DNA from 2 places in the Actinoplanes sp. NPDC048988 genome. Region 2 is predicted to be linked to the other one. Evidence: predicted binding sites of a transcription regulator. Region 2 holds the regulator's gene; the other holds the start of a gene.
What was found. Region 2 encodes HrcA, which represses chaperone genes, less so after heat shock. Its sites were predicted from a motif close to GGTTNGCACNCTCNNNNNGAGNGTGCNAACC; they were not measured.
Positions count from the first base shown of each region.

Region 1: a site for HrcA is predicted at 2,763-2,793, ahead of groL (chaperonin GroEL). Genes of this name have one in related genera too.

Region 1 covers NZ_JBICTW010000001.1:1,379,634-1,394,917, reverse strand. Annotated here, with positions in the region: gene ACGFJ7_RS06365 (GNAT family N-acetyltransferase) at 1-377, shown strand, start outside; gene ACGFJ7_RS06360 (hypothetical protein) at 313-780, opposite strand; gene ACGFJ7_RS06355 (GNAT family N-acetyltransferase) at 780-1,289, opposite strand; gene ACGFJ7_RS06350 (hypothetical protein) at 1,529-1,759, shown strand; gene ACGFJ7_RS06345 (hypothetical protein) at 1,819-2,709, shown strand; gene groL (chaperonin GroEL) at 2,977-4,599, shown strand; gene ACGFJ7_RS06335 (Ig-like domain-containing protein) at 4,612-9,288, opposite strand; gene ACGFJ7_RS06330 (Ig-like domain-containing protein) at 9,334-14,622, opposite strand; gene ACGFJ7_RS06325 (glycerol-3-phosphate dehydrogenase/oxidase) at 14,751-15,284, shown strand, end outside.
Region 2 covers NZ_JBICTW010000019.1:59,303-74,586, forward strand. Annotated here, with positions in the region: gene ACGFJ7_RS39170 (hypothetical protein) at 1-371, opposite strand, end outside; gene ACGFJ7_RS39175 (enoyl-CoA hydratase-related protein) at 424-1,203, opposite strand; gene hemW (radical SAM family heme chaperone HemW) at 1,240-2,442, shown strand; gene ACGFJ7_RS39185 (DUF4870 domain-containing protein) at 2,476-3,030, opposite strand; gene hrcA (heat-inducible transcriptional repressor HrcA) at 3,184-4,206, shown strand; gene dnaJ (molecular chaperone DnaJ) at 4,224-5,366, shown strand; gene ACGFJ7_RS39200 (hypothetical protein) at 5,625-5,933, opposite strand; gene ACGFJ7_RS39205 (IclR family transcriptional regulator C-terminal domain-containing protein) at 6,298-7,158, opposite strand; gene ACGFJ7_RS39210 (amidohydrolase family protein) at 7,162-8,598, opposite strand; gene ACGFJ7_RS39215 (CaiB/BaiF CoA transferase family protein) at 8,777-9,898, shown strand; gene ACGFJ7_RS39220 (citryl-CoA lyase) at 9,883-10,662, shown strand; gene ACGFJ7_RS39225 (extradiol ring-cleavage dioxygenase) at 10,665-11,528, shown strand; gene ACGFJ7_RS39230 (hypothetical protein) at 11,525-11,887, shown strand; gene ACGFJ7_RS39235 (zinc-binding alcohol dehydrogenase family protein) at 11,884-12,846, shown strand; gene ACGFJ7_RS39240 (sigma-70 family RNA polymerase sigma factor) at 13,063-14,127, opposite strand; gene ACGFJ7_RS39245 (carboxymuconolactone decarboxylase family protein) at 14,267-14,722, shown strand; gene ACGFJ7_RS39250 (hypothetical protein) at 14,794-15,284, shown strand, end outside.

The DNA of each region.
Region 1 (15,284 bases), on a different contig from region 2:
CCTGGGAAGCGCAGAAGGTCGACGCCGAGCGGATCCGCGAGGACGAGCGGTCACGGGCCCGGCGCGGGCGCACCACCTACCACTCCGGCGCGCTGCGCGACGGGCGCCTGGTCGCGGTGACGACCATCTCGGTCGAGAACGAGAAACCGGCGCAGATCTGGCAGAGCATCACCCTGGTCGACCCGGAGCACCGAGGTCACCGGCTCGGGCTCGTGGTCAAATTGGAGAACCTGCGGTACGTCCGGGAGAGCGACCCGCGGGTCGAGGTGATCGACACGTTCAACGCGGCCAGCAACGAGCACATGCTGCGGGTCAATCGCGCGATGGGATTCCAGCCGGTGGAGTCGCTGATCCAGTGGCAGAAGACCGTCGCCTGACGTGCCGCTTGTACCCGCCCGCGTCCAGGCCGGCCATCCGCTCGAAGATGTTGCGGGAACCGTAGGTGCGTGACATCGCGTACGAATAGCCGCACGCCACCCAGTAGGCGGGCCAGAACAGCGGTCCGAGTACGGCGTACTGGGTGGCGTGGTGGGATTCGTGCCCGAACAGGGCCTGCTTCTCGGGCGAGAGGAGCCAATCGGCCGTCCGCCTCGTCATGATCACCGAGCCCACCGTGAAACACGTCGCGGGCGGCACCCGAAGCCGGTAACCCTCGGCGATCAACACCCCGTTCCGGCCGCGCCGCAGCTTGGCGCCGCCCAGCTTGGCGACGAGCAGGCCCACGGCGGTGGTCCCGTTCACCGCGGTGATCAGGCTGCGCGCCACATGCCGCCGGGCCATCAGATCCGCCGCCGCATGCGCAGCTCGGTCAGGGCCGGCAGCACCGGGTGGGGCACGCGTTCGCCGGTGTCTTCAAAACCGAGTTTCTCGTACGCCCGGACGGCCCGATCATTGCCGACGACCACCTCGAGCATCGTCCGGCGCCGCCCGGCCCGCCGCGACCAGTCGAAGACGGCCTCCATCAGCTCCGGAAGCACCTTGCCGCCCCGGTAGGCGGGGGTGACATAAACGGCGAAGACCACGGTCTCGGGCGCCGAATCGTGGGCGACAGTGCCGCCGGCGTGACCGATGAGCCGCTTGCCGGGCCCGGGATCGGCCACGAAGTTGGCGATCTCGTCCCCGGTCGCGGCCTGGGCGATGCGCTGGCGGTAGCCCTCGTGCGACCGGGCGGCCGCCTGAGCCAGCGTCTCGAGAAAGGCGAGCGGGCTGTCGGCCAGCATCTCGAGCCGAAGAGCCCGCATCCGCGCCGCGTCGCCGACGGTGACCCGGTGCACGCTCCAGCTGTCCATGCCGTCCTGACTACCCGCTGACCACCCCTCCGGCAACCCGTTAGCGGTAATCGGACCGGTGGAAGCCGCAGCCTCGTGAGCCGCGGCGAGCAGATGCCCGGCGGCACCGCCATCACGGCGCTGTCCGACACCAGCCTCACCGAGCGGAGGTGGCGCGACGTTCGCCGGCTGAGCCAGGACCGGCGCGACGAGGACGCCCGCGCGACCCGTTCGCCGGAGTCGACTCCCCGATCGACCAGATGGGCACGCCGATCTGCAGATCGACCTGGCTGAAGCTGTCGCCTGGACAGCAGGAGGCGCTGTGTCCGCGCTGTCGGCCCGACATGTCTCCGGTGGCGATGGTGGGGGTGCTGATCGCCGGGCACGCGACTCTCGCCTGGTTCGGCGTCGATTCGTGGTGGATCGCGGCGGCCGTGGTGAGCGGTCTGCTGCTTTTCGGCGAGGAGGCCGCCCGTCCGGTCCGGCGATGATCGGTCGCGGTGAGGGTGCCGGGTGGCGGGGGGAGTGGGTGCTGGGGCAAGGTGTTTCGATGGATCAGGGCGAAGGCGCTATGCACATGGTCGAAGGGCCGGTGGTGGCGGCGGCCGACCCCTTCGACCCGGAGTCGCGGACGGCTGAGTTGCCGCGCGGGGGCGTACCCGAAACGGTGATTTCGGAGGTGGCTGATCCGCTGGTGCCGGCGGCCGGGTCGGGGCTGCGGGGCTGGGCCGGGCGGGTCGCGGCGGTGCTCGGGCGGGACGGGGTGCGGCTGCTGCCGGCCATGGCTCTGGCGGCGCTGCCGCTGCACTTCTTCGTGGGCCGGCTGGACGACACGGTGATCGCGGCGCCGGCGCTGTCCGATCTCGCCGGTGGTTTCGGGCTGCTGTTGCTGCCGACCATGTGGCTGGCCTACCTGACCGTGTCGGCGCTGCCCTTTGTCATCTGTCTGGCCGCGGCGGTCGGGGTGGCCGTGCCGTCGGCGGCCGACGGGGTGCGGCCCGGCCCGCGTCAGGTGTGGGGTCTGGTGGCGTACCGGCTGCGGGGTCTGTGGCTCCGGTTCGCGGCTGTGGGCCTGGTGACCGGTGGGTTGTCGCTGGCGGCCAACGAAGCTCTGACCGCTGTCGCCTCGACCGGGGTGCTGACCGTGGCCGGGGTCTTCGGGTGTGTGCTGCTGATCGAACGAGGTCATGGGCTGCGGCGGGCGGCGCATCTGCTGGGGCGGGGGCCGGCGGTCGGGATGGTGGCCGTCTCGGCGGTGGCCTCGGTGCTGCCGCGAGTGGCGGACGAGCTGTTCGGCGGGGTCGCGGCGACCGCCGTCGGAGTGGTCGCGGTCCAGGTGTGGGCGGTGGCGGCGCTCGTGGCGTACGGCCAAGGCCGTCGCTCGGAAGGACCGGTGACCAGCCGGTCGTTGCGCGCTGAGCTGAACGCCCCTGAAGACTGACTTAGGGAGCCCGCCGTTTCCTTGCACTCGCCACCCGAGAGTGCTAAACAAGTCATTGGCACTCGCTAGCGGTGAGTGCCAGCAGGTCGGGACGGTGGGGTCTCGGTCACGGCGTCGCCATCGGCGCCGGGGCACGGGGCCGGTCGTCGCGGGCTATCCGGCTCGGCCTGAGGACGTCACGACGCCAGGTGGTGACGTCCGCAGAGTTCCGCAACGGGCGGGGCCGACGAGGCCCGGCACCGCGTATGTCCAGGAGGACAAAGCCGTATGGCCAAGATCATCGCATTCGACGAGGAAGCTCGTCGCGGCCTCGAGCGGGGCATGAACCAGCTCGCCGACGCCGTCAAGGTGACGCTCGGCCCCAAGGGCCGCAACGTCGTGCTCGAGAAGAAGTGGGGCGCTCCCACCATCACCAACGATGGTGTGTCGATCGCCAAGGAGATCGAGCTCGAGGACACCTTCGAGAAGATCGGCGCCGAGCTGGTCAAGGAGGTCGCCAAGAAGACCGACGACGTCGCCGGTGACGGCACGACGACGGCGACCGTCCTCGCCCAGGCGCTGGTCCGTGAGGGTCTGCGTAACGTTGCCGCGGGCGCCAACCCGATGGCCCTGAAGCGGGGCATCGAGGCCGCTGTGGCCAGCGTCTCCGAGGGCCTGCAGCAGCTGGCCAAGGACGTGGAGACCAAGGAGCAGATCGCCTCCACCGCCTCCATCTCCGCCGGTGACTCCACGGTCGGCGAGATCATCGCCGAGGCCATGGACAAGGTCGGCAAGGAAGGCGTCATCACCGTCGAGGAGAGCAACACCTTCGGTCTCGAGCTCGAGCTCACCGAGGGCATGCGCTTCGACAAGGGCTACATCTCGGCGTACTTCATGACCGACGCCGAGCGTATGGAGGCCGTCTTCGACGACCCGTACATCCTGATCGCCAACAGCAAGATCTCCGCGGTGAAGGACCTGCTCCCGATCCTCGAGAAGGTCATGCAGGGCGGCAAGCCGCTGGTCATCATCGCCGAGGACGTCGAGGGCGAGGCCCTGGCCACCCTGGTCGTCAACAAGGTGCGCGGCACCTTCAAGTCCGTCGCCGTCAAGGCCCCGGGCTTCGGTGACCGCCGCAAGGCCATGCTCGAGGACATCGCCATCCTCACCGGTGGCGCGGTCATCAGCGAGGAGGTCGGCCTCAAGCTCGACGGCGCCGACCTGAGCCTGCTCGGCACCGCTCGCAAGATCGTCATCACCAAGGACGAGACCACCGTCGTCGACGGCGGGGGCAACGCCGAGCAGATCCAGGGCCGGGTCAACCAGATCCGCGCCGAGATCGAGAAGTCGGACTCCGACTACGACCGTGAGAAGCTGCAGGAGCGCCTGGCCAAGCTGGCCGGCGGTGTTGCGGTCATCAAGGTCGGCGCGGCCACCGAGGTCGAGCTCAAGGAGCGCAAGCACCGCATCGAGGACGCCGTTCGCAACGCGAAGGCGGCCGTCGAGGAGGGCATCGTGCCCGGTGGTGGCGTCGCCCTGGTGCAGGCCGGCAAGACCGCGTTCGACAAGCTCGACCTGGTCGGCGACGAGGCGACCGGCGCGCAGATCGTCAAGCTCGCGCTCGACGCCCCGCTGCGTCAGATCGCCGTGAACGCCGGCCTCGAGGGCGGCGTCGTGGTGGAGAAGGTGCGCAACCTCGACCCGGGTCACGGCCTCAACGCCGCCTCCGGCGAGTACGTGGACCTGCTGGCCGCGGGCATCATCGACCCGGCCAAGGTCACCCGCTCGGCGCTGCAGAACGCCGCGTCGATCGCCGCGCTGTTCCTCACCACCGAGGCCGTCGTGGCCGACAAGCCCGAGAAGAACCCGGCTCCGGCCGGCGCCCCGGGCGGCGGTGACATGGACTTCTGAGTCCAGTCTTAGTCAGGCGGGTCCGCTTCGGCGGGCCCGCCTTTCTGCTTTTCCGCCGGAGGCGCCGAGCCAGTAGAGGGCGGCGCCGATGGTCAGGGTGATGCCGCCGGCGGCGATCACGGCGAGGATGTTGTCGCCGGTGGCCGGGAGCGGCAGGAGGCCGGGGCCGGGGAGCTGGTCGGGCTTGCCCACGGTCACGGTGATGGTGGCCGTGGCGATGTTGCCGTTGGCGTCGACCACCTCGTAGGTGAAGCTGTCGACGCCGGCGAAGCCCGGCGGCGGGGTGTAGGTGACTGTGCCGTCGGCGTTGAGGACGGCTGTGCCGTGTTCGGGCCGGCCCACCGAGCGGACGGTCACCGGGCGGCCGTTGGCGTCGGAGGCGGGTAGCGGGATGCCGATGGGGTGGCCCGGCTGGGCGGCGGCCACCTTGTCGGGAACCACAGGTTTGTAGGTGCCCGCCGGCGGCGCGGGACCGGCCGTCGCGGTCGAGGAGCCGGAGGGCCGCGGGCTGACGGGCTGCGTGGCGGCCGGCTGCGTGGCGGTGGGTTGCGGCGCGGTGGGTTGCGGCGCGGTGGGTTGCGGCGCGGTGGGTTGCGGCGCGGTGGGTTGCGGCGCGGTGGGCTGTGGCGCGGTGGGCTGTGGCGCGGTGGGCTGTGGCGCGGTGGGAGCTGTGGTCGGGTCCGGCGGTGGGGTGACGGCTTGGTCGACGTGGACGGTGATGTGGGCGCCGGCGGTGTTGCCGGCCCGGTCCCGTACCCCGTAGGTGAAGGTCTCGACCTGGGCCGCGCTGCCCTGGGGCTGGTAACGGATCTGGCCGTTCGGGAGGATCGTGGCGGCGCCCCGCGCCGGTGTGCCGACCGTGACGACCGTGAGCGGCCCGCCCTCCGGGTCGGTGTCGTTGGCCAGGACCGGAATGTCGACGGCGGTGCCGGAAGGCGTCGTGATGTCGTCGTCGCCGGCCGTCGGCGGCCAGTCGACGGTGATGTGCACCGTGCCGGTGTCGGTGCGGCCCCAGTCGTCGGTGAGCACGTACGTGAAGGTGTCGGCGCCCGGTGAGTCCGCGTCGGCCCGGTAGGTCACCGTGCCGTCCGCGGCCAGGGCGACCGTCCCCTCGGCGGCCGGGCCGGTGGCCGACACCGCCAGCGGCTGGCCGGTGTTCGGGTCGTGGTCGTTGGCCAGGACGTCCACCACCGTGACGATCTCCGGCCGGACCACGAAGGTGTCGTCCTCGGCGATCGGGGCGGCGTTGCGCACGGTGACCGTGATGGCGGCCGAGACGGCCAGCCGGTCCGTGTCCTCGATGGTGTAGGTGAACGCGTCGAGACCGTAGAAGCCGGGGGCCGGGGTGTAGATCACCGTGTCGTCGGTGTCGCGGGCCACCGTGCCGTGCGCGGCCGCGGTGAAGCCGACCAGGCTCAGGGCGTCACCGTTGGGGTCCTCGTCGTTGGCCAGCGGATCGATGGTCACCCGCTCGTCGGTGTCGGTGGCGACCGACTCCGGGCGGGCGATGGGCGGCGAGTTGACCACACCGACCGTCACGGTCGTGGTCGAGGTGTCCAGGCCGTCGCTGAGCGTGTAGGCGAACGCGTCGGTGCCGTGGAACCCGGGACCGGGCGTGTAGGTGATCTTCTGGCCGGGGCCGACCGCCGCCGTGCCGTGCGCCGGCGTGCCGACCGTGATGGTCAGGGGCGTGCCGTTCGGGTCCTCGTCGTCGTTGGCGAGCACGTCGATGACCTCGGGCAGGTTGGTGCGCACGGTGACCGAGTCGGGCCGGGCCACCGGCACGCCGTTGCCGACCGTGACCGTGACCCGCGCGGTGGCCGCGCCGCCGTGGCCGTCGCCCACCGTGTAGTCGAAGAAGTCGGTGCCCGAGAAGCGGGCGTCCGGGGTGTACGTGAGCGTGCCGGTGACGTTGCGCGCGACCGAACCGTGGGCCGGGTCGGTGGTGCCGGTGACGGTCAGGGTGTCGGTGGTGTTGGGGTCGGTGGCGGAGGCCAGCACGTTGATCACCGCCGGGATGCCGTACAGCGTGGTGGCGGTCCGATTCGCCGCCGTCGGCGGGGCGTTGCCCACGGTGACGGTGACCGTGGCGTACGAGGGCAGACCGCCGTTGTCCCGGATGTCGTAGCGGAACGTGGCCACCCCGGAGAAGCCCACCGGCGGTTGGTAGCGGATGCCGCCCGGCTCGGGGATGGCGGTGCCGGCGCTGGGCGGGCCGACCGCCGAGATGCTGATCGTGTCGCCCACGTTGGGGTCCCGGTCGTTGCCGAGCACGTTGATCAGCAGACCGGTCAGGTACGGCGTCGAGGCGAGGTCGTCGGCCGCGGTCGGCGCGGCGTTCTGCACGTCGACGTACACCTGGCCGGTCGCCTGCCCGCCGTGACCGTCGTCGGCCACGTAGGTGAACGAGGCCCGGCCCGAGAACCCCGTCGCGGGCTGGAAGCTGACCAGGTCGCCGGCCCGGCCCGCGGTGCCGGCCGACGCCGGCGAGACGGCGCCGAGGCCGGTGACGTGCAGGATGTCGCCCGGGTTGGGGTCGGTGTCGTTGGCCAGCACGAGCAGGGTGACCAGGGTGTCCGGTGGGGTGCCGGCGACGTCGGGGTTGGCCACGGGCGGGGCGTTGGCAGTGGTCACGGTGGCCGTGCCGGTCGCCGAGCCGCCGTGGCCGTCGGTGATCGTGTACTGGAACGGGTCGGCGCCGGCCCAGCCGGTCTGCGGCGTGTAGCGGACCGAGTTGTCGGCCAGCACCACCGCGCTGCCGTGGGTCGGCGGGCCGACGATCGTGACGGTGAAGCCGGTGTTCGGGTCCTCGGGGTCGGTGTCGTTGTCCCGGACGCCGAAGGTGACCGCTGTGGCGTGGCTCGTGGTGACCGCGTCGGGGACGGCGACCGGTGGCGAGTTCACCCGCAGGGTGGCCGTGGCGGTGTCGTTGCCCGGGGCCGGGTCCTGGCCGCTCCCGGAGACCCGCAGGGTGGCCGGGGCCGAGGTGGCGGTGCCCGGCGCGGCGGTGGCCGGGATGGTCACGGTGGCCTTGCTGCCGCTGACCAGTTGCCCGGCCGGGCAGGTGACGACCTGAGCCGAGGTGGCGCAGCCGAAGGGGAGCGGGCCCGGGGTGACCCCGGCCGGGAGGGTGAGCTCGACCCGGGCGGCCGGCTCGGGGTCGGGGCCCAGGTCGGTGACCGTGGCGGTGTAGGTGACGGCGTTCGGGGCGGCGGCGCGCTGCACGTCGGCCGGGCTGATGGTCAGGCCGGCGGCGAGGTCGGCCTTGGGCTGCTTGACCGTCGCGGCCAGGGTGCTGCCGACGGCGGCGACGCTCACGTTGGTGGTCCGGCCCGTGTACGAGACGTTGACCATGTTGGCGATGGCGTACAGGGCCGGGGTGTCGAGGGCGACCCGGACCCGGAACGTGACAGTCGTCGTGCCGAGGTAGGGGATGCTGCCGAGGTCGAAGGTGACATTTCCGGCGGCGTACTGGCCGCCGCTCACGTACGACGTGTAGGTCGGGATGGCGTCGGTCAGGCGCACGCCGTCGGCGGTGTCGCTGCCCTCGTTGCGGACGACGATCCGGTATTCGATCTCGTCGCCCGGCAGGAGGTCGCCGTTGTTGACGTCGGTTCCGGTCATCGTCGTGGTGATCTTGGGGGCGTAGAGGTCGATGGCGACGGTGAGGACGCCCGGGTAGTACACGTCCCCGGTCGTGGACATGGTGAGTTTGGTCTGGGTGACGCCGTGCCCGAGCATCCCGCTGGCGTCGAAACGGTCGATGTCGACGCCGAACAGGTTGCGGTAGGCCGGGTCGCGGCCACCGACGATCGCGCCGTTCTCGCTGACCGTGCTGTTGAAGACGTTCACCGGGCTGAGCGGGTTGGCCGTGTCGCCCAGCGGCTGCCCGTCGATCTTCAGGCTGTCGCCCGTCGTGCCCAGGTCGCCCTCGAAGGCGACCGCTCCCACCTCGGTGTGCACGGTCCCGGAGTGCGGCGTCTCGAAGCCGGACAGCGGGATGTCCACGTCCTTGTCGGTGATCGACCCGAAGCCGTCGTAGACGCGCAGGCTGCGCAGGGGCTCGGCGGAATTGCCGTACGCGACCACCAGCGCCCATCCCGCATAGGTGCCGGTGCCGGTCGCGGCCTGGATGTCGGCCACCGAGTACACGCCGTTGCCGGCGGCCGCCACCAGCGCGGTGACGTCGGCGAACCCCTCGTAGGCGGAGGTGGACGCCGTGTACACCTCGTCGGCGGCGATCGGATTCCAGGTCGCGCCGGCCGGCGTACGAAATCGGACTTTGCCCTTGTTGTTCGGTGAAGGCGCCGGAAGCACGCCGACGTCGAGGGCGGTGAGGGCGCCCCAGTAGAGGCCGGCGAACAGGACGCTGCTGCCGGCCGGCAGGGTGACGGTCGAGCTGCTGTCGTTGAACGTCGACACGGGGTCACCGTCGGCGTCGGTGTAGACCATCGTCTGGTTGTTGTTGTTCAGCCAGCTGGTCGAGACCCCACTGCCGGTGCGGGCCGAGGCGCACTGGAGCACGAGCGTCGAGCAGGTCAGGTTCGAGTTGCCGCGCAGGATGATGGAACCGTTCGCGTTGACGTCGAACCGGCTCGTGAACGTGTCCGAGATCGCCGCGTCGGCCCGCCCGGTGACCAGCGTGGCCAGAGTGACCGTGATGGCGAGGAGGAGAACCGGTCCGCGCACCAGATCACGCTAGGCGCGCGGGGCGCCCAGCGTGACCGGAACGCCTCAGGTCATCCGGTGCCGGCCGGGCCGGTGCCGTCCGGGGCCGTGGTGCTGGCCGGCCATCAGCAGGAAGCCGCCGACCAGGACGATGGCGCCGCCCGCGGTGACCATCGAGACGATGTTCAGGCCGGTCTTCGGGAGCTTGCCGCCGGTTGCCGGCGCGTTCACGGTGACCGTGACGATCGCGGTGGCCACGCCGCCGTGCCCGTCGCTGATCGTGTAGGTGAACGAGTCCACCCCGCCGGCGTAGCTGTCGTACGGCGCGTAGGTGACCGAGCCGTCCTTGTTGAGCACCGGCGTGCCGTGCCGCGCGCGGCCGACCGCGGTGATGCGCAGCTTGTCCTGGTTGACGTCCTTGTCGTTGGCCAGCGCGTGGATCACCACGGAGTCACCCGCGTCGACCGCCACCGCATCGTTGCGGGCCGCCGGCTTGGTGTTGACCCCGGCCACCGTGATGCTGATCGTGCCCGCGGCCTGGTTGCCCGCGGCGTCGGCGGCCTGGTAGGTGAAGCTGTCGGTGCCCGACCAGCCGGCCGCCGCCGTGTAGGTCACCGTGCCGTCGGCGTTCAGCCTGGCCGTGCCGTGCTTCGGCCGGCCGATCGAGAGCACGGTGATCGGGTGGCCCGCCTCGTCGGTGGTCGGCATGACGATCCGCACCGGGGCGCCCGCCTTGGTGGTGAGCTGCCGGTTCGGCACGACCGGGGGCGCGCCGACCGTGATCGTGACGGTCGTGTTCGTGGCGGCGCCGTCGCCGTCGGTAGCCGTGTAGCCGAACGTCGCGACGCCCGAGAAGCCGGCCGGCGGGGTGTAAACGATCTTGTTGCCGCTGATCTTCGCGGTGCCGTGGTCGGGGGTGGTGACAGCGGTCAGGCCGAGCGTGCCGGCCGGGTCGAGGTCGTTGTCCAACACCGCGACGGTCAGGTTCTGCTGGTACGCCGTGGTGCGCTGGTCGGGCACGGCGACGGGTGAGCCGTCGCTGACCGTGACGGTGACGCTCGCCCGGGCGGTGCCGCCGTTGCCGTCGCCGATCGTGTAGGTGAAGGTGTCGGTGCCGGTGTACCCGGCGGCCGGGGTGTAGCGGATCTTACCGTCGGCGACGATCGCGGTGCCGTGGGCCGGGATGCCGGCCGCGGTGACGGTCAGCTTCTGTCCCGGGTTGGGGTCGGTGTCGTTGGCCAGCACGTCCACGTCGACGTGCTTACCGGCCAGGACGGCGGTCGCGTCGTCGGCGGCCACCGGGTCGGCGTTGCCGACGGCCACGGTCACCGTGCCGGTCGCCGTGCTGCCGGCGGCGTCCCTGATCACGTAGGTGAAGGTGTCGGTGCCGGTGTATCCGGCGGCCGGGGTGTAGCGGATCTTGCCGCCGGCGACGGCCGCGGTGCCGTGGGCCGGCTTGCCGGCCGAGACCAGCGTCAGCGCCGAGCCGGGGCCGGTGTCGTTGGCGGTCACCGCGATGTCCACGACCTGGCCCGAGGCGGTCGTGGCGGTGTCGGCCACGGCGGTCGGCGCCGCGTCGATGATGACGGTGACCGTGGCCGTGTCGGTGCGGCCCAGATCGTCGGTGAGCACGTAGTCGAAGGTGTCGGTGCCGATGGTCATCGCGTTCGGGCGGTAGGTGACCTTGCCGTCGGCGGTGATCGTGACGACGCCCTTGGCCGGCTGGGTCACCGACGAGATGCCGAGCTTCTGCCCGGTGTTCGGGTCGACGTCGTTGGCGAGCAGGTCGAGGGTCGAGGTCACACCGGGGTGTACGACGAACCGGTCGTCCACGGCGATCGGGGCCGCGTTGCGCACGGTGATCGTCACCAGCGCCGAGGCCGTCTTCCCGAACGCGTCGGTGATCGAGTACGTGAAGGTGTCGGTGCCCTGGAAGCCGGCGTCCGGGGTGTAGGCGATCGTGCCGTCGGCGGCGAGCACGGCCGTGCCGTGCGCCGGCGTGGTGACCGCGGTGAGCTGGATGGTGTCGCCGTTCTCGTCGGAGTCGTCGGCCAGCGGGTGCACGGTCACCGCGGTGTCCGTGTCGGTGGCGGCGGCGTCGTCGCGCGCGGTCGGCGCGGTGTTCACCACGCCGAGGGTGACCGTGGCGCCGGCCGTGCCGCCCTTGCCGTCGGCGACGGTGTAGTGGAACGAGTCGGTGCCGCGGTAGCCGGCGACCGGCGTGTAGGTGATCTTGCCGTCGGCGCCGACGGTGGCCGTGCCGTGCCCGGGGGCGACGTCGACCGTGACGGTCAGCGGGTCGCGGTTCGGGTCGGAGTCGTTGGCCAGCACGTCGATCGTGGCCACGACGCCGGCCGGGACGGTGACCGAGTCGGGCCGGGCCACCGGCACACCGTTGGCCACGGTGACCTTGACGGTCGCGGTGGCGAAGCCGCCCTTGTCGTCGGTGATCGTGTAGTCGAAGCTGTCGGCGCCGGAGAAGCCCGCCTTCGGGGTGTACGTGATCTTGCCGGTGGCGCCGAGCACAGCCGTGCCGCCGGCCGGCGTGGTCAGCCCGCTCACCCGCAGCTTGTCGGTGGTGTTCGGGTCCTTGGCGTCGGCCAGCACGTCGACGGTGACGGCGGTGCCGTACGGCGTGGTCACCGTCTCGGCGGCGGCCACGGGCAGCGCGTTGGCCACGGTCACGGTGACCGTGCCGGTCGCGGTGTCGGTGCCGTCGCTGACGACGTACGTGAAGGTGGCGTCGCCGGAGAAACCGGCCGGCGCCGTGTAGACCACCTTGCCAGCGCTGATCGCGGCCGTGCCGTGGTCGGGCCGGCCGGCCGAGACGAGGCGGAGCTTGTCGTCGTTGCCGTCGGTGTCGTTGGCGAGCACGTCGACGGTCACCGTCCCGGCGTGATCGGCGCCGGCCCGGTCGGGCGCGGCGACCGGGGCGGCGTTGCCCACGGTGACCCGGATCTGCCCGACGGTCTGCTTGCCCGCGCTGTCCTGAACCGTATAGGTGAAGGTCGCGATGCCCTTGAAGGAGGCGGCCGGTACGTAGGTGACGACGTCGCCGTTCAGCGTGGCGGCACCCGCGCCGGACTGCGGCTGCGTGATCGACGCGACGTGGATCGGGTCGTCGTTCGGGTCGGAGTCGTTGGCCAGCGGCGAGATGTCGGCCTTGGTGCCCGGCCCGGTCGCGACCACGTCGTCGCCGGCCACCGGGGCCGCGTTGGCGGTGGTCACCGTGACCGTGGCCGTGGCGGTGCCACCGTCGGAGTCGGTCACGACGTACTCCACGGTGTCGGCGCCGGCCCAGCCCGGGACCGGGGTGTAGGTGATCCAGCCGTCGGCCCCGGCGACCGCCGAGCCGTGCCCGGGCGGGGTGCCGATGGTGACCTTGAGGTCGGACGGGGCGTCCTCGGTGTCGGTGTCGTTGGCCCGCACGTCGATCTTCGCCGGCGTGCCGTTGGTGGTGGTCGCGGTGTCGGCGACGGCCTTCGGCGCGGTGTTGACGGTGAGCGTGGCGATGCTGCTGTTGTTGCCGGCGACGGCGTCGAGGCCGGAGCCGGAGACGTCGAGGGTCGCGACGGCCGACCGGGCGGCGCTGCCGGCGACGGTGGCCGGGATGGTCAGGGTGGCCTGGCTGCCCGCGACGAGCGGGCCGGCCGGGCAGGTGACGACCTGGCCCGACGCGGAGCAGCCGGACGGGAGCGGGCCGGCGGTGACACCGGTCGGCAGGGTCACTTTCGCGGTGGCGGCCGGCTCCAGGTCGGAACCCTTGTTGGTGACCACGGCGGTGTAGACGACCGTGTTCGGCGCGGCGGCCCGCTGCACGGTGGCCGGGGAGACGGTCAAGGTGGCGGCCAGGTCGGCGTGCGGCTGCTGCACGGTCATGATGTCGGTTCCGGGTACGCCGTCGACGCCCATGTTGGTGAAGTGCGCGGTGAACGAGGAACTGGCCACGTCGGTGACCGCGGAGCCGGCCGGGGTGTCGTTGTCGACCTTGACCCGGAAGGTCACCCAGGTCGGGCTGCCGTTCGCGATCGAGCCGAGGTTCCAGGCGGGCGTGGCGCCGGTGTCGGCGACCGGGGTGCCCTTGACCGTCATCGAGCCCGGGACGTAGGTGGTGTGCGTCGGGATCGCGTTGCTGATCACGGTGTTGTCGGCGGGGTCGCTGCCGTTGTTCCGCACATCGATCCGGTACTCGATCTCGTCGCCGGGCAGCAGGTCGCCGCCGTCGGCGTCGGTGCCCTTCACGGTCGTGACCAGGTCGGGGGCGAACAGGTCGGTGGTGAAGGTGACCACGCCCGGATAGAACGTCTCGCCGCCCGTGGTCAGCGTCAGCTTGGCCGTCCTGGCCTTGGTGGCCAGCTTGCCGGAGGCGTCGAACTGGTCGACGTCGACGCCCATCAGGTTGCGGTTGCCGGGGGAACGGCCGCTGTTGAGCAGCGTGCCGCTCTCGCTCACGGTGCTGTTGAAGAAGTTGGTGGCCGGGTTGGCCGCGTCGCTGACCGCGACGTCGTCGAGCTTGAGGTTGTCGCCCTCGAGGCCGAGGTCACCCTCGTACACGACCGTGCCGATCATGGCGTTCACGGGGCCGAGGTCCGGCGTCTGGAAACCGGTGACGTTGATGTCGACCTGGGTGTCCTTGCTGGTCACGACGCCGAAGCCGTCGAACACGCGCAGGCTGTGCATGGCCTCGTTCGGGTTCTGGTACGCCAGCACGAGCGACCAGCCGGCGTACCGGTCCTTGCCGGTGCCGGCCTGGATGTTGGCCACCGAGAAGTCACCGTCGCCGGCGCCCGAGACCAGCGCCGTGACGTCGGCGAAGCCCTGGTACGCCTTGATCGACGCGTTCTGGAAGAGCGTGGTGGCGGTGACCGTCTGCCAGGCCGCGCTCGCCGGCGTACGGAAAAGGACCTTGTCGGCGTTGCTCTCGTTCTTGGCCGCGACACCGCTGTTACCGGCGCTGAGGTCGGCGCCCCAGTACAGACCGGCGAAGAGCACCTTGCTGCCGCCGGTGGGGAGCGTCACCTTGGTGGTGCTGACGTTGAACGTGTCCGGGTCGCTGTCCCCGTCCGCGTACTGCATGACGTAGTTGTTGTTGTTCAGCACACCCTTGTCGGTGCCGGTGTACGTGCCGGCCTGCGCCGCCGTGCACGTCGTGGAGACCGGGCACACCATGTTGGTGTTGCCGCGCAGGATGATCGAGCCGTTCACGTTGGCCGAGAAACGGGCCTTGAACTCGCTGGTGATCGCCGCGTCGGCCGTGCCGCCGACCAGCGTCACCGCGACCGTGAGGGCGACGGCGACCACGACCACGAGGACAAGCGCCCGGTACGGCCGGGAACGTAGAACGGCTCGGTGCATGCGGAACCCCGTCGTCATTCGGCGGCGGCGGACTCCCACGGTCCGGCCTCCATCGACGCTAGAAATCACCGAGTGCGGATCGGGTGCAGCGGGGAGCCGGTTCGGTAGCGAGCGCTACCGTGGGACTCGTGCGCGATCCCTCCGTCTCCCGCTACACGGCCGGCCGGCTCTCCCCGATCCGTCGCGTCGCTGATCTCCGGCGCCTGCGCGACGAGCAGTTCGACGTCCTGGTCGTCGGCGGCGGGGTCACCGGCGCCGGCGCGGCCCTCGACGCCGCCTCCCGGGGGCTCAAGGTCGCCCTGGTCGAGGCCCGTGACCTCGCGGCCGGCACGTCCAGCCGTTCCAGCAAGCTGATCCACGGCGGCCTGCGCTACCTCGAACAGCTTGAGCTGCACCTGGTGCACGAGGCGCTGACCGAGCGCGGGCTGCTCTCGACCCGGCTGGCGCCCCACCTGGTCCGCCCGGTGCCGATCATGGTGCCGCTGCCGCCCGGCAACCCGGCCGCGCGGGTCGGCCGCCGGGCCTACTACGGGCTCGGCGTGGCCGCGTACGACGTCTTCGCCGGGCTCTTCGGCACCGGCCGCGGCATGCCGCTGCACCGCCATCTGACCCGCGACGGCGCCCGTCACCTGTTCCCGAGCCTGCGGGCCGACCAGATCAGC
Region 2 (15,284 bases):
TACCTCGGATCCTTGATCTTCTCGACCGTGCCCCAGCCCTGGCTGGGACGCTGCTGGAAGAGGCCGACCGAGTCGCGGTCGCCGGTGTCGAGGTTCTCCAGCTTCGACTCCTGGAGCGCGGTGGCCAGCGCGATCACCACGGCCCGCTCGGGCATGCCCTTGCGGACGCCCACGGCCGTGATGGTGGCCGCGTTGGCCATCTGCACGTAGTCGAGCGTCACCTCGCCGTCGGCCCGCACGACGCACTCCGGGCCGATCTTGGGCAGCTTGAGGCCGCCGGAGAAGGAGCGGACGACGGCGAACACGCCGAGCGCACCAACGAGCGTCACCACCGCCAGTGCCGCCACGACCGGTGTCCTGCGCACCCACACCCCCAAAGTTGTTCAGGCAACAAGAGTAGTCAACGAGATCACCACTACCTGGTCACTGCTGACCGGTCGCTGGGACCCAGGCGGCGTCGCGCTTCTCCCGGAAGGCGGCGACACCTTCGCGGCCCTCGGCCGAGCGGAAGTATCCGGCCGAACGCTGAGAGAGTTCTGCGAGCTCCTCGCGGACGCTTTCCTTGGGCGTACGGCGGAGAAGTTGTTTGGCGCCCGCGAGGGCGAGTGGCCCGCCGCGCACGAGCCCGGCGCAGTACCGCTCGATCGAGGCGTCCAGATCGGTGGCCTCGACGGCCGCGGTGACCAGGCCGATCTCGGCCGCCCGGGCGCCGTCGAAGACGTCGCCGGTGAGGTAGAGCTCGGCCGCCGCGCGCGGCGCCAGGCGGGGGAGCACGGTGGCGCTGATGACGGCCGGGATGACGCCGAGGCGTACCTCGGAGAAGGCGAACGTCGCCTCGGTCGTGCAGACGGCGATGTCGGCGGCGGCGATCAGGCCGAGCCCGCCGGCGCGGGCGGGACCGCCGACGCGCGCGACCACGGGCTTGGGAAACTCCCAGAGCGCGGCCAGGACGTCGGCCAGGAGCTCGGCCGGGACCCGGCCGGTCTCGCGGGCCTCGGCGGTCTCCTTGAGGTCGGCGCCCGAGCAGAACACGGGGCCGGTGTGCGAGAGGACCACGACCCGGGCCGAGGCGTCGGTCACGGCCTCGGCCAGCGCGTCCAGCAGCTCGCGCATCAGGGGGGTGGAGAGTGCGTTGCGGTTCGCCGGGCTGTCCAGGGTCATGGTGGTCACCCCGGCGTCGGTGACGGTACGGACCAGAGCCATGGCGGCACCCTAACGGGCGGCGTGCACACTTGAGGGATGGCCGGCGCACTTCCCGATGGTTTACCTGTTCCTTCCGACGGGTCGCTTCCCGCGACCGCGACGGCTGAGGCCGGCAAGAACGGATTCGCGGTCTATGTCCACGTGCCGTTCTGCGCTTCTCGATGCGGTTACTGCGATTTCAACACCTATACCGCGTCGGAGCTGGGCGGCGGGGGCAGCCGGGAGGCGTATGCCGAAACGGTTCTGCGCGAGTTGAGGCTGGCAAGTAAAGCCGTAAATCCCGAAAAAGTGGACACGGTGTTCTTCGGCGGCGGAACGCCGACGCTCCTGAGCGCGGACGATCTCGGGCGGATCCTCGCCGGGATCGATGAGACGTGGGGGTTGGCGCCCGGCGCCGAGGTGACCACTGAGGCGAATCCGGAATCTGTTGATCTGTCGTATCTGAGGACGCTGCGAAAGCACGGCTTCAACCGGATCTCGCTCGGTATGCAGTCGGCGGCGCCCGCGGTGCTGCGGATCCTGGACCGCAAGCACACGGCGGGCCGCGCGCCGCAGGCCGCCCGCGAGGCCCGCGAAGCCGGGTTCGAGCACGTCAACCTCGACCTCATCTACGGGACGCCGGGCGAGACGGCGGAGGACTTCGACGCGTCGCTGCGGGCGGTCGTCGACGCGGGTGTCGACCACGTCAGCGCGTACTCCCTGATCGTCGAGGACGGGACCCGGATGGCCGCCCGCATGCGGCGCGGCGAGATCCCGTACCCCTCGGACGACGTCGCCGCCGACCGCTACCTGGCGGCCGAACAGCAGCTGAGCGGGGCCGGCTTCGAGTGGTACGAGGTGTCGAACTGGGCCACCTCGGACGCGGCCCGCTGCCGGCACAACCTGCTCTACTGGACCGGCGCCGACTGGTGGGGTCTCGGGCCGGGCGCGCACAGCCACGTCGGCGGGGTGCGCTGGTGGAACGTCAAGCACCCCACGGCGTACGCGCAAAGGCTGGCCGAAGGTGTCTCGCCCGGTCACGCGCGCGAGCTGCTGACCGACGAGGACCGGCACGTCGAGGACGTCATGCTGCGCGTGCGGCTGCGCGACGGCATCGCCCTCGACCGGGTCGACCAGGTCGGCGCCAAGCAGGCCCTGGCCAACGGCTTGCTTGACGCCCGGGCGTACGAGAAAGGGCGTCTGGAACTGACCCTGCGTGGCCGGTTGCTGGCCGACGCCGTGATTCGCGACGTCGTCTGACTGTGGAACGCCGGGCCCCCGTGCCCGGCTCGGCTACTTGATGAGCTTCAACGACATCGGATAGTCGTACGGCTCGTTGTTGCTCGCCTTCACACCGGCGATGATGCCGAAGATGATGGCGATCAGCGCGGCCACCGGAATGATGATGAAGCCGATGACGATGCAGGACGTCACCCAGCCGATCAGGGTGACGATCGCCCAGGTGATCTGGAAGTTGAGCGCCTTCACCGACTCGGCGCGCACCGACGGCGACAGGTTGCCCTTGGCCAGCAGCGAGATCAGCGGCGCGATCCAGCCGGAGAGGCCACCGCCGAGGAACGCGCCCGCGGCCCCGCCGAAGTGGGCGACCAGGATCCACGTGCGGTCGTCCTGCGTGGGAGCACCGCCGTATCCCTGCTGGTAACCCGGGGGAGGCGGCTGGTAGCCCGGCGGGGGCGGCTGATATCCGGGCGGCGGGCCGTAACCCGGCGGCGGGGTGTACGGCGGCGGTGTCGATCCGGAAGTCGGGTCGTTAGCCGCATAAGGGTTGAACGGCCTGGTGGGGTCATTCGGGTTCGGTTCACCAGGCGGACGAGGCGGTTCAGTCATGGCTGACACGGTAGGGCCGCACTTCAATGCGGTCGAGGGCGACATGCTGATGCCCTGTCTATTCATCCGCACTCGATCATCGCGCTGCCGTCCGCGGCGACGTAGACTGGCACTCTGTCATCCGGAGTGCCAAAGCAGTGGGGGAGGGGTCATATGAGTCTCGATGACCGCAAGCTCGAAGTGCTTCGGGCGATCGTCGAGGACTACGTCGAGACCCAGGAGCCCGTCGGCAGCAAGGCACTGGTCGAGCGCCACCAGCTGGGCGTCTCCCCGGCCACTGTGCGCAACGACATGGCGGTGCTGGAGGAGGAGGGCTACATCCGGCAGCCGCACACCAGCGCCGGCCGGGTGCCCACCGACGCCGGCTACCGGCTGTTCGTCGACCGCCTCTCCAAGGTCAAGGCGCTGAGCCCGGCCGAGCGGCGAGCCATCGAGCGGTTCCTGATCGGCGCCGTCGACCTGGACGACGTCGTGCACCGCACGGTGCGCCTGCTCGCCCAGCTCACCCGCCAGGTCGCGGTCGTGCAGTACCCGTCGCTGGCCCGCTCCTCGGTGCGTCACCTCGAGCTGGTGCCGATCTCCACCACGCGCCTCATGCTGGTGATGATCGCCGACACCGGCCGCGTCGAGCAGCGGCTGGTCGAGCTGCCCGGCCCGGTGCCGCCCGAGGACGTCACCGACCTGCGCCGCCGCGTCAACGAGAAGCTCGCCGGCAAGAAACTCGCCGACACCCCACCGCTGGTGCAGGGCCTGGTCGACGACTGCGCGCCGGAAAGCCGGGCCACGATGGCGTGCCTGGCCTCGGTGCTCCTCGAGACCTTGGTCGAGCGCAGTGAGGAACGCCTCGCGTTGGCGGGTACGGCTAACCTGACAAGAGGTGGGGTGCTGGACTTCCAAGGCACCCTCCGCCCGGTCCTCGAAGCCCTCGAGGAAGAGGTCATCCTGCTGAAGTTGATCGGCGACCTGGAACCGAGCACCACGCGGGTCCGGATCGGCGACGAGAACGAGATCGACAACCTGCGGTCGGCGTCCGTGGTCAGCACGGGGTACGGCCCCGGTGCGACGATCGTCGGTGGGCTCGGTGTGCTCGGCCCCACCCGGATGGACTACCCCGGCACCATCGCGACCGTGCGCGCGGTGGCACGCTACGTGGGCGACCTTCTAGCACAAAATTGACGAGGATTGCGGAGCCCGTGGCCAAGGACTACTACGGCATTCTCGGCGTGAGCCGGGAAGCCACCGACGACGAGATCAAGCGCGCCTACCGCAAACTGGCTCGGCAGTACCATCCGGACGTCAACCCGGACCCGGAAGCGCATGAGAAGTTCAAGGACATCAACGCGGCGTACGAGGTCCTGTCCGACGACCAGAAACGCCAGATCGTCGACCTGGGCGGCGACCCGCTCGCGCCCGGCGGCGGCATGGGTCCCGGCGGACCCGGCGGGGCCGGCGGCCCGTTCGTCGGCTTCCAGGACATCATGGATGCCTTCTTCGGCTCGGCGGCGGGCGGCGGCGGCCGCGGCCCACGCCCCCGCACCCGGCCCGGAGCGGACGCGATCCTGCGGCTCGAGCTGGACCTGAACGAGACGGCCTTCGGCGTCGAGGCGCCGATCACCGTCGACACGGCGGTGCTGTGCACCCAGTGCTCGGGCGCGGGCACGGCGCCGGGCACCCACCTGGCGACCTGCGAGACGTGCGGTGGCCGCGGCGAGGTGCAGAGCGTGCAGCGCACCTTCCTCGGCCAGGTGGTCTCGTCGCGCCCCTGCGCCACCTGCCAGGGCCACGGCACGGTCATCCCGCACCCGTGCCCGACCTGCGCCGGCGACGGCCGGGTGCGCACCCGCCGCTCGCTGACGGTGAAGATCCCGGCCGGCGTCGAGGACGGCATGCGCATCCGCCTGGCCCAGCAGGGCGAGGTCGGCCCCGGCGGCGGCACCCCCGGCGACCTGTACGTGGAGATCCACGAGCGCCCGCACGACGTCTACTCCCGCAAGGGCGACGACCTGCACTGCCGGGTGACGCTGCCGATGACCGCGGCCGCGCTGGGCACCCGCCTGACGATCAAGACGCTGGACAGCGAAGAGGCCATCGAGGTCAAATCCGGCACCCAGCCGGCCAGCACGCTGCGCATCCGCGGCAAGGGCGTGCCCCACCTGAGGGGCCAGGGCCGGGGCGACCTGTTCGTTCACCTCGACGTCAAGACCCCGACCAAGCTGACCGCCGACCAGGAACGCATGCTGCGCGACTTCGCCAAGACCCGAGGCGAGGACGTGGCCGAGCTCAGCAAGCAGGGCGGCTTCTTCAGCCGCATGCGAGACGCCTTCAACGGCCACTGAGCCTTTCCAGGTCAAAGGCAGGATGTCGTAGCGGGGTGGGGCGTACAGATCGCTGCTCCCGCCGAGGGCCCGGGCGGGGCGAGCAGGGCGCTGCGCGCCCGGAACGCTCACCCCACCCGGGCGACGTGCGTGAGTGGTCGCGCTCAAACCCCTAGCCCGGTCGTGGCGCTTCGGTCAGCCGCCTACTCGGCTGCTGGCCCGGCCGTGGTCCTTCGGTCAGCCGCCTACTCGGCTGCTGGCTCGGTCGTGGTCCTTCGGTCAGCCGCCTACTCGGCTGCTGGCTCGGTCGAGGAGCAGGGGGATGAGCTCTGCTCGCCAGATGTCCAGGTGGACGGCTCCGCTGGACGGCCCACCGTGGGCGAACTCCTCACGGACCACCCACGCGGTGGTCTCGGAGGCCAGGTTGACGCTGACCAGGCGGTCGAACTCGGCGTAGAGCAGCCGCTCGACCTCACTGAGGGACGGCGGTAGATAGGTCGTGGCGAGCCGCTCGGCCATCGCCCGCCACACCCATGGATCACCCCGGAGGCCCCAGCGTGGCGGCTCGGGTTCGAAGAGCTCAGACACCACCTTCATGAAATTCACTCATACCCGCCGATGGCCCGCCCCAAGCGGCCCTTAGCACAGTCTGGAAGCGCGACCGGCCCAAACGCCAACGCCCGGGCGCAGCCCTCGATCCCGGCGCGGACGTCCCCGGTCATTGCGCGACGGCATCCGTCGTGACGGGGCGGGACGGGTGGGGACGTCGGTACGGCGCCCGTCGTGACGGGGCGGGACGGGTGGGGACGTCGGTACGGCGCCCGTCGTGAAGGGGCGGGACGGGTGGTGACGTGGCCACGGGCGCCTGTCGTGGCGCGGGCGGCGCCGGTCGTCGTGTAGGGACGGGCGCCGGTCGTGGTGTGGGGGCGGCGCCGTCGCGGTGGAGGTGGCGTCAGTAGTGGGAAGCGGCGTCCATCGTGGCCGAGGCGGCGTCGGTCATGGCGGCGGCGGCGACCGTCGTGGTGGGGACGGCGGCCAGGCGGGCGTAGTCGGCGCTGATGTCGGCGGCGGTGCGCAGCAGGTGGGGCAGGTGTTTCTGGACCAGGGTCTCGACCGACGTCTCGGCCGCGTGCACGGTCACGTTGATCGCCGCGATGACCTGGCCGTTGCCGTCGCGCACGCCCGTGGCGACGGACCTGATCCCGGGCGCCAGGTCCTGGTCGGCGAGCGCCCAGCCGCGAGCCCGCACCTCCAGGAGCGCCGTCATGAAGACGTCGAGCGTGGGCCGGTACCGCGCGACGATGCCCGACCGGGAGTGCTCGGCCAGGATCTCGGGCACCACCCGGGGCTCCTTCGCGGCGAGCAGCACCTTGCCCATCGACGTCGCGGGGGCCGGGAACCGGGTGCCGATCGAGACCGCCAACGTCACGATCTTGGGTACCGCCACCCGGGCCACGTAGACGATGTCGCAGCCGTCAAGCTGCGCCATCGAGGTCGACTCGCCGGTGATGCCGACCAGCTCCTCCATGTGCGGCCGGGCCACCTCCCACAGGTTCAGCGAGTTGACGTACGCCATGCCCAGCTCGAGCACCCGCGGGGTCAGCGCGAAGCCGCGGCCCTCACTGCGCGCGTAGCCGAGCGCCTCCAACGTGAGCAGAATGCGACGCACCGTAGGCCGGGCCAGGCCGGTTTCGGCCGCGATGTCGCTCAGCGTCATCGACGGCTGGCCCGGACGGAAGGAACGCAGGACATCAAGGCCGCGCGCGAGGGCCTCGATGAAGTCAGGCCCCGTGCCCCTTCCGGTGTCGGTCATCTCCTAATGCTTCCACTGCGCCGATCCGGCGTCCCACTCGGTGTACTGGTACGGGTTCTCACGGATCGCCGTCTCGGGCACGTCGGGGTTCATCCCGCGCCGCCAGGCCTGTTCACCCATCGTCTCGCGCAGGTAGTCGACGGTCGCCTCGACCTTGGCCCGGGCGGCGGCCAGGTCGACGTCGACGAGCCGGCCGTCCTGCTTCACGACCCGGCCGCCGACCAGCACGGTGTGCACGTCGCCGCGCTGCGCCTGGAAGGCGACGTGCCCGTACGGGTGCAGGACCGGGAACATCACGGGCGACGCGTCGTTCTTGATCAGTACGATGTCGGCCTGCCGTCCCGGCGTGAGCGCGCCGAGCTGGGAGTCCAGGCCGAGCGCGCGGGCGCCGCCCCGGGTCGCCCACTCGACGACATGCTCGGCCCGCAGGTGGGCGTGTGTCACGGTCTCCTGCTTGGAGTGCGCCTCCAGGTGCTCACGCGAGCGGTCGGCCCCGAGCGTGGTGCGCATCGCGGAGAACAGGTCACCGCTCCACCAGACGCTGGTGTCCATCGACAGCGAGACCGGGATGTCGTGGTGGCGCAGCTGGAAGGTGGGCGGGTAGCCCTGGCCGGCGCTCTGCTCGCTCTCGGTGGAGACCGAGACGGAGCCGCCGGTGGCGGCGATCCGGTTGTACGAGTCGTGGGTGAGGGTGGCGGCATGCACGTACACGTTGCTGGGACCCATGAATCCGTTCTCGTGCATGAGCCGGATGCCGTCGTCGTTGGTGGCGCCCCAGACTCCGGCGTGCGTGGTGACGGCGACGCCGAGCTCGCGGGCGACCTCGAAGGCCGCCTTCTCCGGGAAGGCCGGGTCGCCGGTGACGTCGAAGGCCATCTGGAACCCGGCGAGCTTGCCGCCGTCGACCCGCCGGCGGTAGAAGTCGCGGAAGGCGCCGGAGGTCGCCCACTCCCACGGTCCCTGCTGGATGTTGCCGTAGGCCAGGACGAACCGGCCGGGCACGGCCTCGAGCGCGTCGACCGCGGCGTCGGCGTGATCGGCGGTCTGCAGGCCGTGTGACCAGTCCACGGTGGTGGTGACGCCGGCGTCGATCGCCTCGATCGCGGCCAGCAGGTTGCCGGCGTGGATGTCCTCGGGGCGGAACAGCTTGCCCGATTCCAGGTAGTACCAGACGAAGTACTGCGTGAGGGTCCAGTCGGCCCCGTAGCCGCGCATGGCGGTCTGCCACATGTGCCGATGGGTGTCGATCATGCCCGGCATGATCACGCCGCCGGTGGCGTCGATCTCGAGGGCGCCCTCGGGCGCGGTGAGGCCGGTGCCGACCTCGGCTATCCGGCCGTCGACCACGAGCACGTCGGCCCCGGAAAGAACGGTGTGTGAGTCGTCCATGGTCAGGACCAGGCCGTTACGCAGGATGGTCGGCCGGCTGTTCGTGCTCATCGCAGCTCCTCTCGGACGCTCGTCCGTCAAGCGGACAACGAGTTCGCGCCAGTCTTCTCCCGCCCTCTTCGCGGTGTCAATGGTTTGTTTCGAGCAGATCAACAGGCGTTGACAGCATGCAGATCTTGGTCGAGGCTGGTCCGGCGGACACATGTCCGTAGAACGGCGGTTGGGATTGATGGGGCCATTGAACGGCTTGCTGGTGGCGGACTTCTCGCGGATCCTCGCCGGGCCGTACGCGACGATGCTGCTGGCCGACCTCGGCGCGCAGGTGATCAAAGTGGAGGGACCGGGCGGCGACGACACCCGCACGTGGATGCCGCCCACCCGCGACGGCGTCTCGACGTACTACCTGGGCATCAACCGCAACAAGCGCTCGATCGCCCTCGACCTCAAGGATCCCGGCGACCTGGCCGCGGCGCGTGAGCTCGCCCGTCGGGCCGACGTCATGATCCAGAACTTCCGCCCGGGTGGCCTCGCCCGCTTCGGCCTCGACTACGAGTCCGTCGCCGCGGCCAACCCGGCGATCGTCTACGCGAGCATCAGCGGCTTCGGGTCCGGCGCCGGCGCCGACCTGCCCGGGTACGACCTGATGATCCAGGCGATTTCCGGCCTGATGAGCCTCACCGGCGACCCCGACGGGCCGGCTTACCGGGCCGGCATCTCGGTCTTCGACGTGATGGCCGGCATGCACGCCAACATCGGCATCCTCGCCGCTTTGCACCACCGCGGCGAGAGCGGGCGCGGTCAGCACGTCGAGGTCAACCTGCTCAGCTCGGCGCTCTCCGGCCTGGTCAACCACTCCAGCGGTTACGTCGCGGGCGGCACGGTGCCCTACCGGATGGGCAACGCCCACCCCAGCCTTTTCCCGTACGAGCCGTTGCCCACCGCCGACGGCGAGCTGATCGTCATCGCCGGCAACGGCGGGCAGTTCCGCAAGCTGTGCCAGGTGCTGGGCCTGCCCGACCTGCCGTCCGACCCGCGGTTCGGCCGCAACCAGGACCGCACGGCCAACCGTGCCGAACTGCGCCCGCTGCTCGTCGAGCGGCTGACGACCCGAACCAAGGACGAGTGGTTCCGCGACCTGATCGCGGCCGGCGTGCCGTGCGCGCCGATCAACACGATCGACGGCGGAGTGGCCCTGGCCGAGGAGCTCGGGCTCGACCCCGTCGTCACCGTCGGCGACGTGCCCGGCGTCCGTAACCCCATCACGTTTTCCGGCACTCCGGCGCGGTACGAGCTGCCGCCGCCCGGTCTGGACGAGCACGGCGAGGAGATCCGCAAGTGGCTGAGGAGCTGAGCTTCCCGACCGGCATCGGCACGTCGACGCCGACCAGCATCTCGCTGCTGGGACAGGATCTCGCCGCCGACCTGATGGGCAAGGTCGGCTTCGGTGAGCTGGCCTACTGGCTGGTCGCCGGGCGCCGGCCCACCCCGGGCGAGGTGCGGGTCTTCGAGGCGGTGCTCGTGGCGCTGGCCGATCACGGCTTCACCCCGACCGCGATCGCCGCCCGCCTGACGTACCTCTCCGCGCCGGAATCGTTGCAGGGCGCCCTGGCCGCCGGGCTCCTCGGCGGCGGTTCCCGGTTCCTCGGGGTTACCGAGGACTGCGGGCGCTTCCTCGCCGACACCTTGATCGAGGCCGGGACCGAGCGCGACTACGACGTCATCGCGCTCGAGGCGGTGCGCCGCGCCAAACAGGACGGTCGCTTCGTTCCGGGGCTCGGCCATCCGGTGCACAAGGACGAGGATCCGCGTACGCCCGTGCTGATCGCGATCGCCGAGCAGGAGGGACTGCGCGGGCCGCATCTGCGCCTGTTCGAGGCCATCGGGCGGGTCCATCCGCAGGTGCTCGGGCGCAAGCTGCCGCTCAACGGCGCCGGGGTGTGCGGCGCCGCCCTCGCCGACCTGGGGCTGCCCACCGAGCTGTTGCGGGGCTTCGCCCTGCTGGCCCGGGCGGCCGGCCTGCTCGGGCATCTCGCCGAGGAACGCCGCCGGCCGCTCGGCATGGAGATCTACAAAACCGTCGACCGCAACGCCGTCTACGAACCCCGAGAGGATTGACTATGGCCAGCATCGTCGCGGTCATCGCCTCCACCCACCACCCGTTCTACTACCGGGCCAGCACGGCGACGGGGGAGGACAGGCCGCCCTTCGCCGACGAGTGGACCCGCAAGATCCTGGCATTCCGCGAGACCCTCACCCGGGCCAACCCGGACGTGCTGGTCATGGTCGGCTCCGACCACTTCCACCAGCTCTGGCTGGACAACATGCCGCAGTTCCTGGTCGGCAAGGCGCCCTTCTACGACGCGAACTGGTACAACGAGGAACGCGAGTTCGGCCTGCCGCGGATGCTGCTCAAGGGCCAGGAGGATCTGTCGGCGCATGTGCTGCGGGCCGGCCTGGACGCCGGATTCGACTTGGCGTTCAGCAACGAGCTGCGCATCGACCACAGCATCACGTGCCCGATCATCACGCTGCGGCCCGAGGCCGACCTGCCGATCGTGCCGATCTACACCAACATCTTCGCGCCGCCGCTGCCGCAACCCTCGCGCTTCGTGAAGCTGGGCGAGACGATCCGGCAGATCGTCGAGCAGTGGCCGTCCGACCTGCGGGTCGCGATCATCGGCACCGGGCATCTGTCGCTCGAGCTGGGTGGCCCGCGGCAGTTCGGGCCGCACGGCCCCGACCCGGAATTCGACCGGCGGGCGGTCGAGTGGATCGCCTCCGGCGACCTCGACAACTGCCTGCGCGAGGTGACGCTGGACAGCCTGCACTCGCCGGGCAACGCCACCCACGGCTTCATGGACTTCATGCTGATGATGGGCGTGGCCGGGGCGGGGGCGAAAGCCCATCACGTCGACACGCTCGACCTGTTCCACACCATGGAGGCGTACTTCACCTGGTATCCGAACGGAGTTCCGGCGTGAGCAAATACCTGCTGAACAAGTTTTTGTACACAGTGGACCGCGACCCCGAGCTGGTGGAGCGCTACCGCGTCGAACCGCGCGAGATGGTGACCTGGTGGGAGGCCGAGCGCGCCAACTCGGTGCTCAACTGCCACACCGGTGAGGCGAGTACGTGGCTGCGCTTCTCCGACGCCGAGCGGGAAGCGCTCATCGCGCACGATCACGTGCGCCTGTTCGAGCTGGGCGCCCATCCGTTCCTCACGCTGACGCTGTTCATCGCGATGTTCGAGCGGGACAACACCGAGCCGCTGGAATACCAGAAGGCGTTCGGGATGCGGCTGGCCCACTTCGCGCAGCCGTACCCGGACATCGCGACATGATCCGCGCGGCCGTGCTGACCGTGTGCGGGCTGCCGCCGGCGGTGGCGGAGCGGCCCGCGCCGCCACCCGGCGACGGCCTCGTGCCGATCACTGTGGCGGCCGCGCCGATCACGCCGCTCGACCTGCTCTGCGCCTCGGGTACGAGCTACTTCGGTACGCCGGCCACACCGTACGTGCCGGGCGTGCAAGGCGTGGGGCACCGGGCGGACGGGGCGCCGGTCTGGTTCGCCACGCCCGCCGGCATGCGCCCGGGCGACGGCAGCATGGCGGCCGAGGTGGCGGTGCCGGCGGACGATGTCGTGGAGCTTCCGCCGGCGGTGCCGCTGCCATTGATCGCGGCGCTCGGGCTGTCGGCGGTGGCGGCCCACTCGGCTCTGACCCGCGCCGGCGGACTGGCCGCCGGGGAGCAGGTCGTCGTGCTCGGCGCCGGGGGAGTGGTGGGTCAGGCGGCGGTGCAGCTCGCGCTGCTGGCCGGTGCGCGCCGGGTCATCGCGGTGGCGCGCTGGGCGGATGCCCGGGCTCGGGCGGCGGAGCTCGGCGCGGCGGCGACCGTCCCGTTCACGCCCGGCGACGACGTGTCCACTATGGCCGGTTTGCTCCGGGAAGCCGCGGACGGGCCGGTCGATCTCGTGCTCGACCCGGTCTTCGGTGTGCCGGCCGCGGCCGCGCTGCGCGTGTTGCGGCCGGGCGGGCGGCTGGTCAACCTGGGCAGTGCGGCCGGCGCCGAGGCCCCGATCGAGTCGGCGGTGCTGCGTGCGGGTTCGCTGCGAATCATGGGCTACACCAACAACGGGCTGTCGCCCGGCGAGCGGGCCGAGTCGTTGCGGGTGATCGCCGGGCACGCCCTGGCCGGGCGCCTGGTCGTCGACCACGAGGTGGTGCTGTTCGAGTCCGTGGCCGAGGCATGGCAGAGGCAGGCGAGAGGAGAGGCTCGGGGCCGCATGGTGCTGACGTTCTGAGTCTCCGCATGTCGATCACGCGTTGGGGGAACTGCACGGATCGCGGCCGTCGCCGTCCGCTTCCCTCCGCCAGTCGCGCGGTCACCGGGCGTCTCCCGATCCCCGTCTCCCGGATCAAGCGAAGGGTGAGGTGCCGCCACATCTCACCCGGCGCCGGTCCGGGAGGCGGCCCGTCCGGGGGAGTGGATGCTGGGCTGCTCGGGCTTGGGGAGATCTCTAGAGCGGTTCGATGGTGAGTGTGGACAAGCGGGTGGGGTCGGCTATGGCGTCCATCGCGGTGATCTGACCGGCCTCGAAAGTGAGCCGGACCGCTATCCGGGTCATGCCGCCGGGGGCGACGGCTATGCCGACGGTGCCGTCGATCAGGGCGGTGACGGCGGTTGCGGCGCGGCCGGAGAAGAACTGGGCCACGAGGGTCGAACCGTCGATCTCGGCGGGGGCGCCGAGCTTGCGGCCGGCCTCGTCGACGCGGAGGCGGACGTCGGGGTCGAGCAGGCTCAGCAGGGTGACGAAATCGCCGGCCCGGGAGGCGGCCAGGAAAGCGTCGACGATGTCGCGCGGGGCCGTTCGGTGGGACGCGGGGCGCCCGGCATCACGTCTCAGGGACGCCCGCCCGGTCACCGGCGTGGCGACTTCGGGAGTCGCGGTCTCGGCCATTGCGATGGGCGGTGCCGGGGTCGACGGTGCCGCGCGGGGCGGTGCCGAGGTGGGCGTCGTCGCGCGCGGCGGTGCTGGGGTGGGCGGTGTCGCGCGGGGCGGTGCCGGGGTGGGCGGTGCCGCGTGGGGCGGTGGTGTGGGCTGCGGCTTGGTGTGGGACTGGATTCGGCGGCGGGCTCGGCTGGCCAACTGGCGGGCGGCTTCGGGGGAGCGGCCGACTACGGGGGCTATCTCGTCGAACGGGACGGCGAAAAGGTCGTGCAGGACGAAAGCCAGACGCTCCACCGGGGACAGGGTTTCCAGGACGACCATCAAGGCCAGGCCCACCGAGTCGGCCAGAACGGCTTCCTGTTCGGGGTCGGTGGACGGGCGGTGGGCCGGAGGTTCCGTCTCGTACGCGTCCTCGCGGCGCGTGGTTCGGGAACGCAGCATGTCCAGGCAGACGCGGCCGACGACGGTGGTCAGCCAGGCGTCGAGGTTGTCGATGGTGTCGGCGCCGGCTCGGTTCAGGCGCAGCCAGGCCTCCTGGACGGCGTCCTCGGCCTCGGCTGTGGAGCCCAGCATGCGGTGGGCCACCGCTCGCAGCCTCGGCCGGTTCGCCTCGAAGTGGTCGTGCACGTCCATGGTGTCCTCCCCGTGCGGCCGTGACGAACATGTGACGGCCGCCACATCGGTCACAGTGTGGCGGTCCGGTCCGTCGACCTGCCGACGGATGAGAGCGCGCGGATGTGACGCGTTCCGAACGAAAGTCGGAGGAGACATCATGCAGGCGCGGATCGAGAACCCGGCGGAACTGCTTCCGGACGCGGTCAAGGCGATCAACCTGTTGTACAAGGCGGCACACTCGGCGGGCGTGCCCGCCGGCACGCTGGAACTGGTGCATCTGCGGGCGAGTCAGATCAACGGTTGTGGGCCGTGCGTCGACTCTGGGGCGCGGGCCGCGCGCAAGAACGGCGAGACGGACGAGCGGCTCTTCGCCATCGCGGTGTGGCGGGAGACGCCGTACTTCACCGAAGCCGAAAGAGCCGCGCTCGCCCTGGCCGAGGCGGCGACCCGGCTGGCCGACCGGGCCGACGCGGTGCCCGACGACATCTGGAACGAGGCGGCGAAACACTTCGACGACAGCGGACTGGCGGCGATCGTGCTGTGGATCGCCACCACCAACCTGTTCAACCGCATCAACGTCACGACCCGGCAGCAGGCGCCGCAGAACTGGTGACCGAGTCGGAACGGCGACGATCGGCCATTCAGCCATGGAACGTGACGTGCTCACCGGACTAACATGCCGTCATGACGGGGAGCGACGTCCCCCGCGGAGTCCGGGTGATCACGCTGCTGGCCTGGCTGATGGTGCCGGCCGGAGTGTTGCTGGTCGCCGCCGGCGTGCTCGATCTGACGTGGTGGGCGTCCGGCGACGCGGCCCGGCTGACCGCGGTCATCACACAGACCAAGATTGAGTACGGGATCAACGAGCCCGCGCTCCTGCGAAACGGCGACGGGGCGGTCACGCTGATCGTGCTGGGGACGGCCGGTTTGACGTACGGGCTCCTGGCCCCGAAGATCCACCGCGGTCAGAAGTGGGCGCGGAGTTGGGCGCTCGGGATCGGCTTCGCGATCTTCCTGATCGGGATGCTGGGCGTCGGGGCGGACGCGAGCCAGCCGAGCTACCTGCGGGACTACTACGAGACGCTGACGTGGACGACGCAGACCGACCGGATGGCCGAGATCAAGGCTCTCGTCTACCCGGCCTGGTACCAGTGGTTCGAAGACTTCGCGCAGGG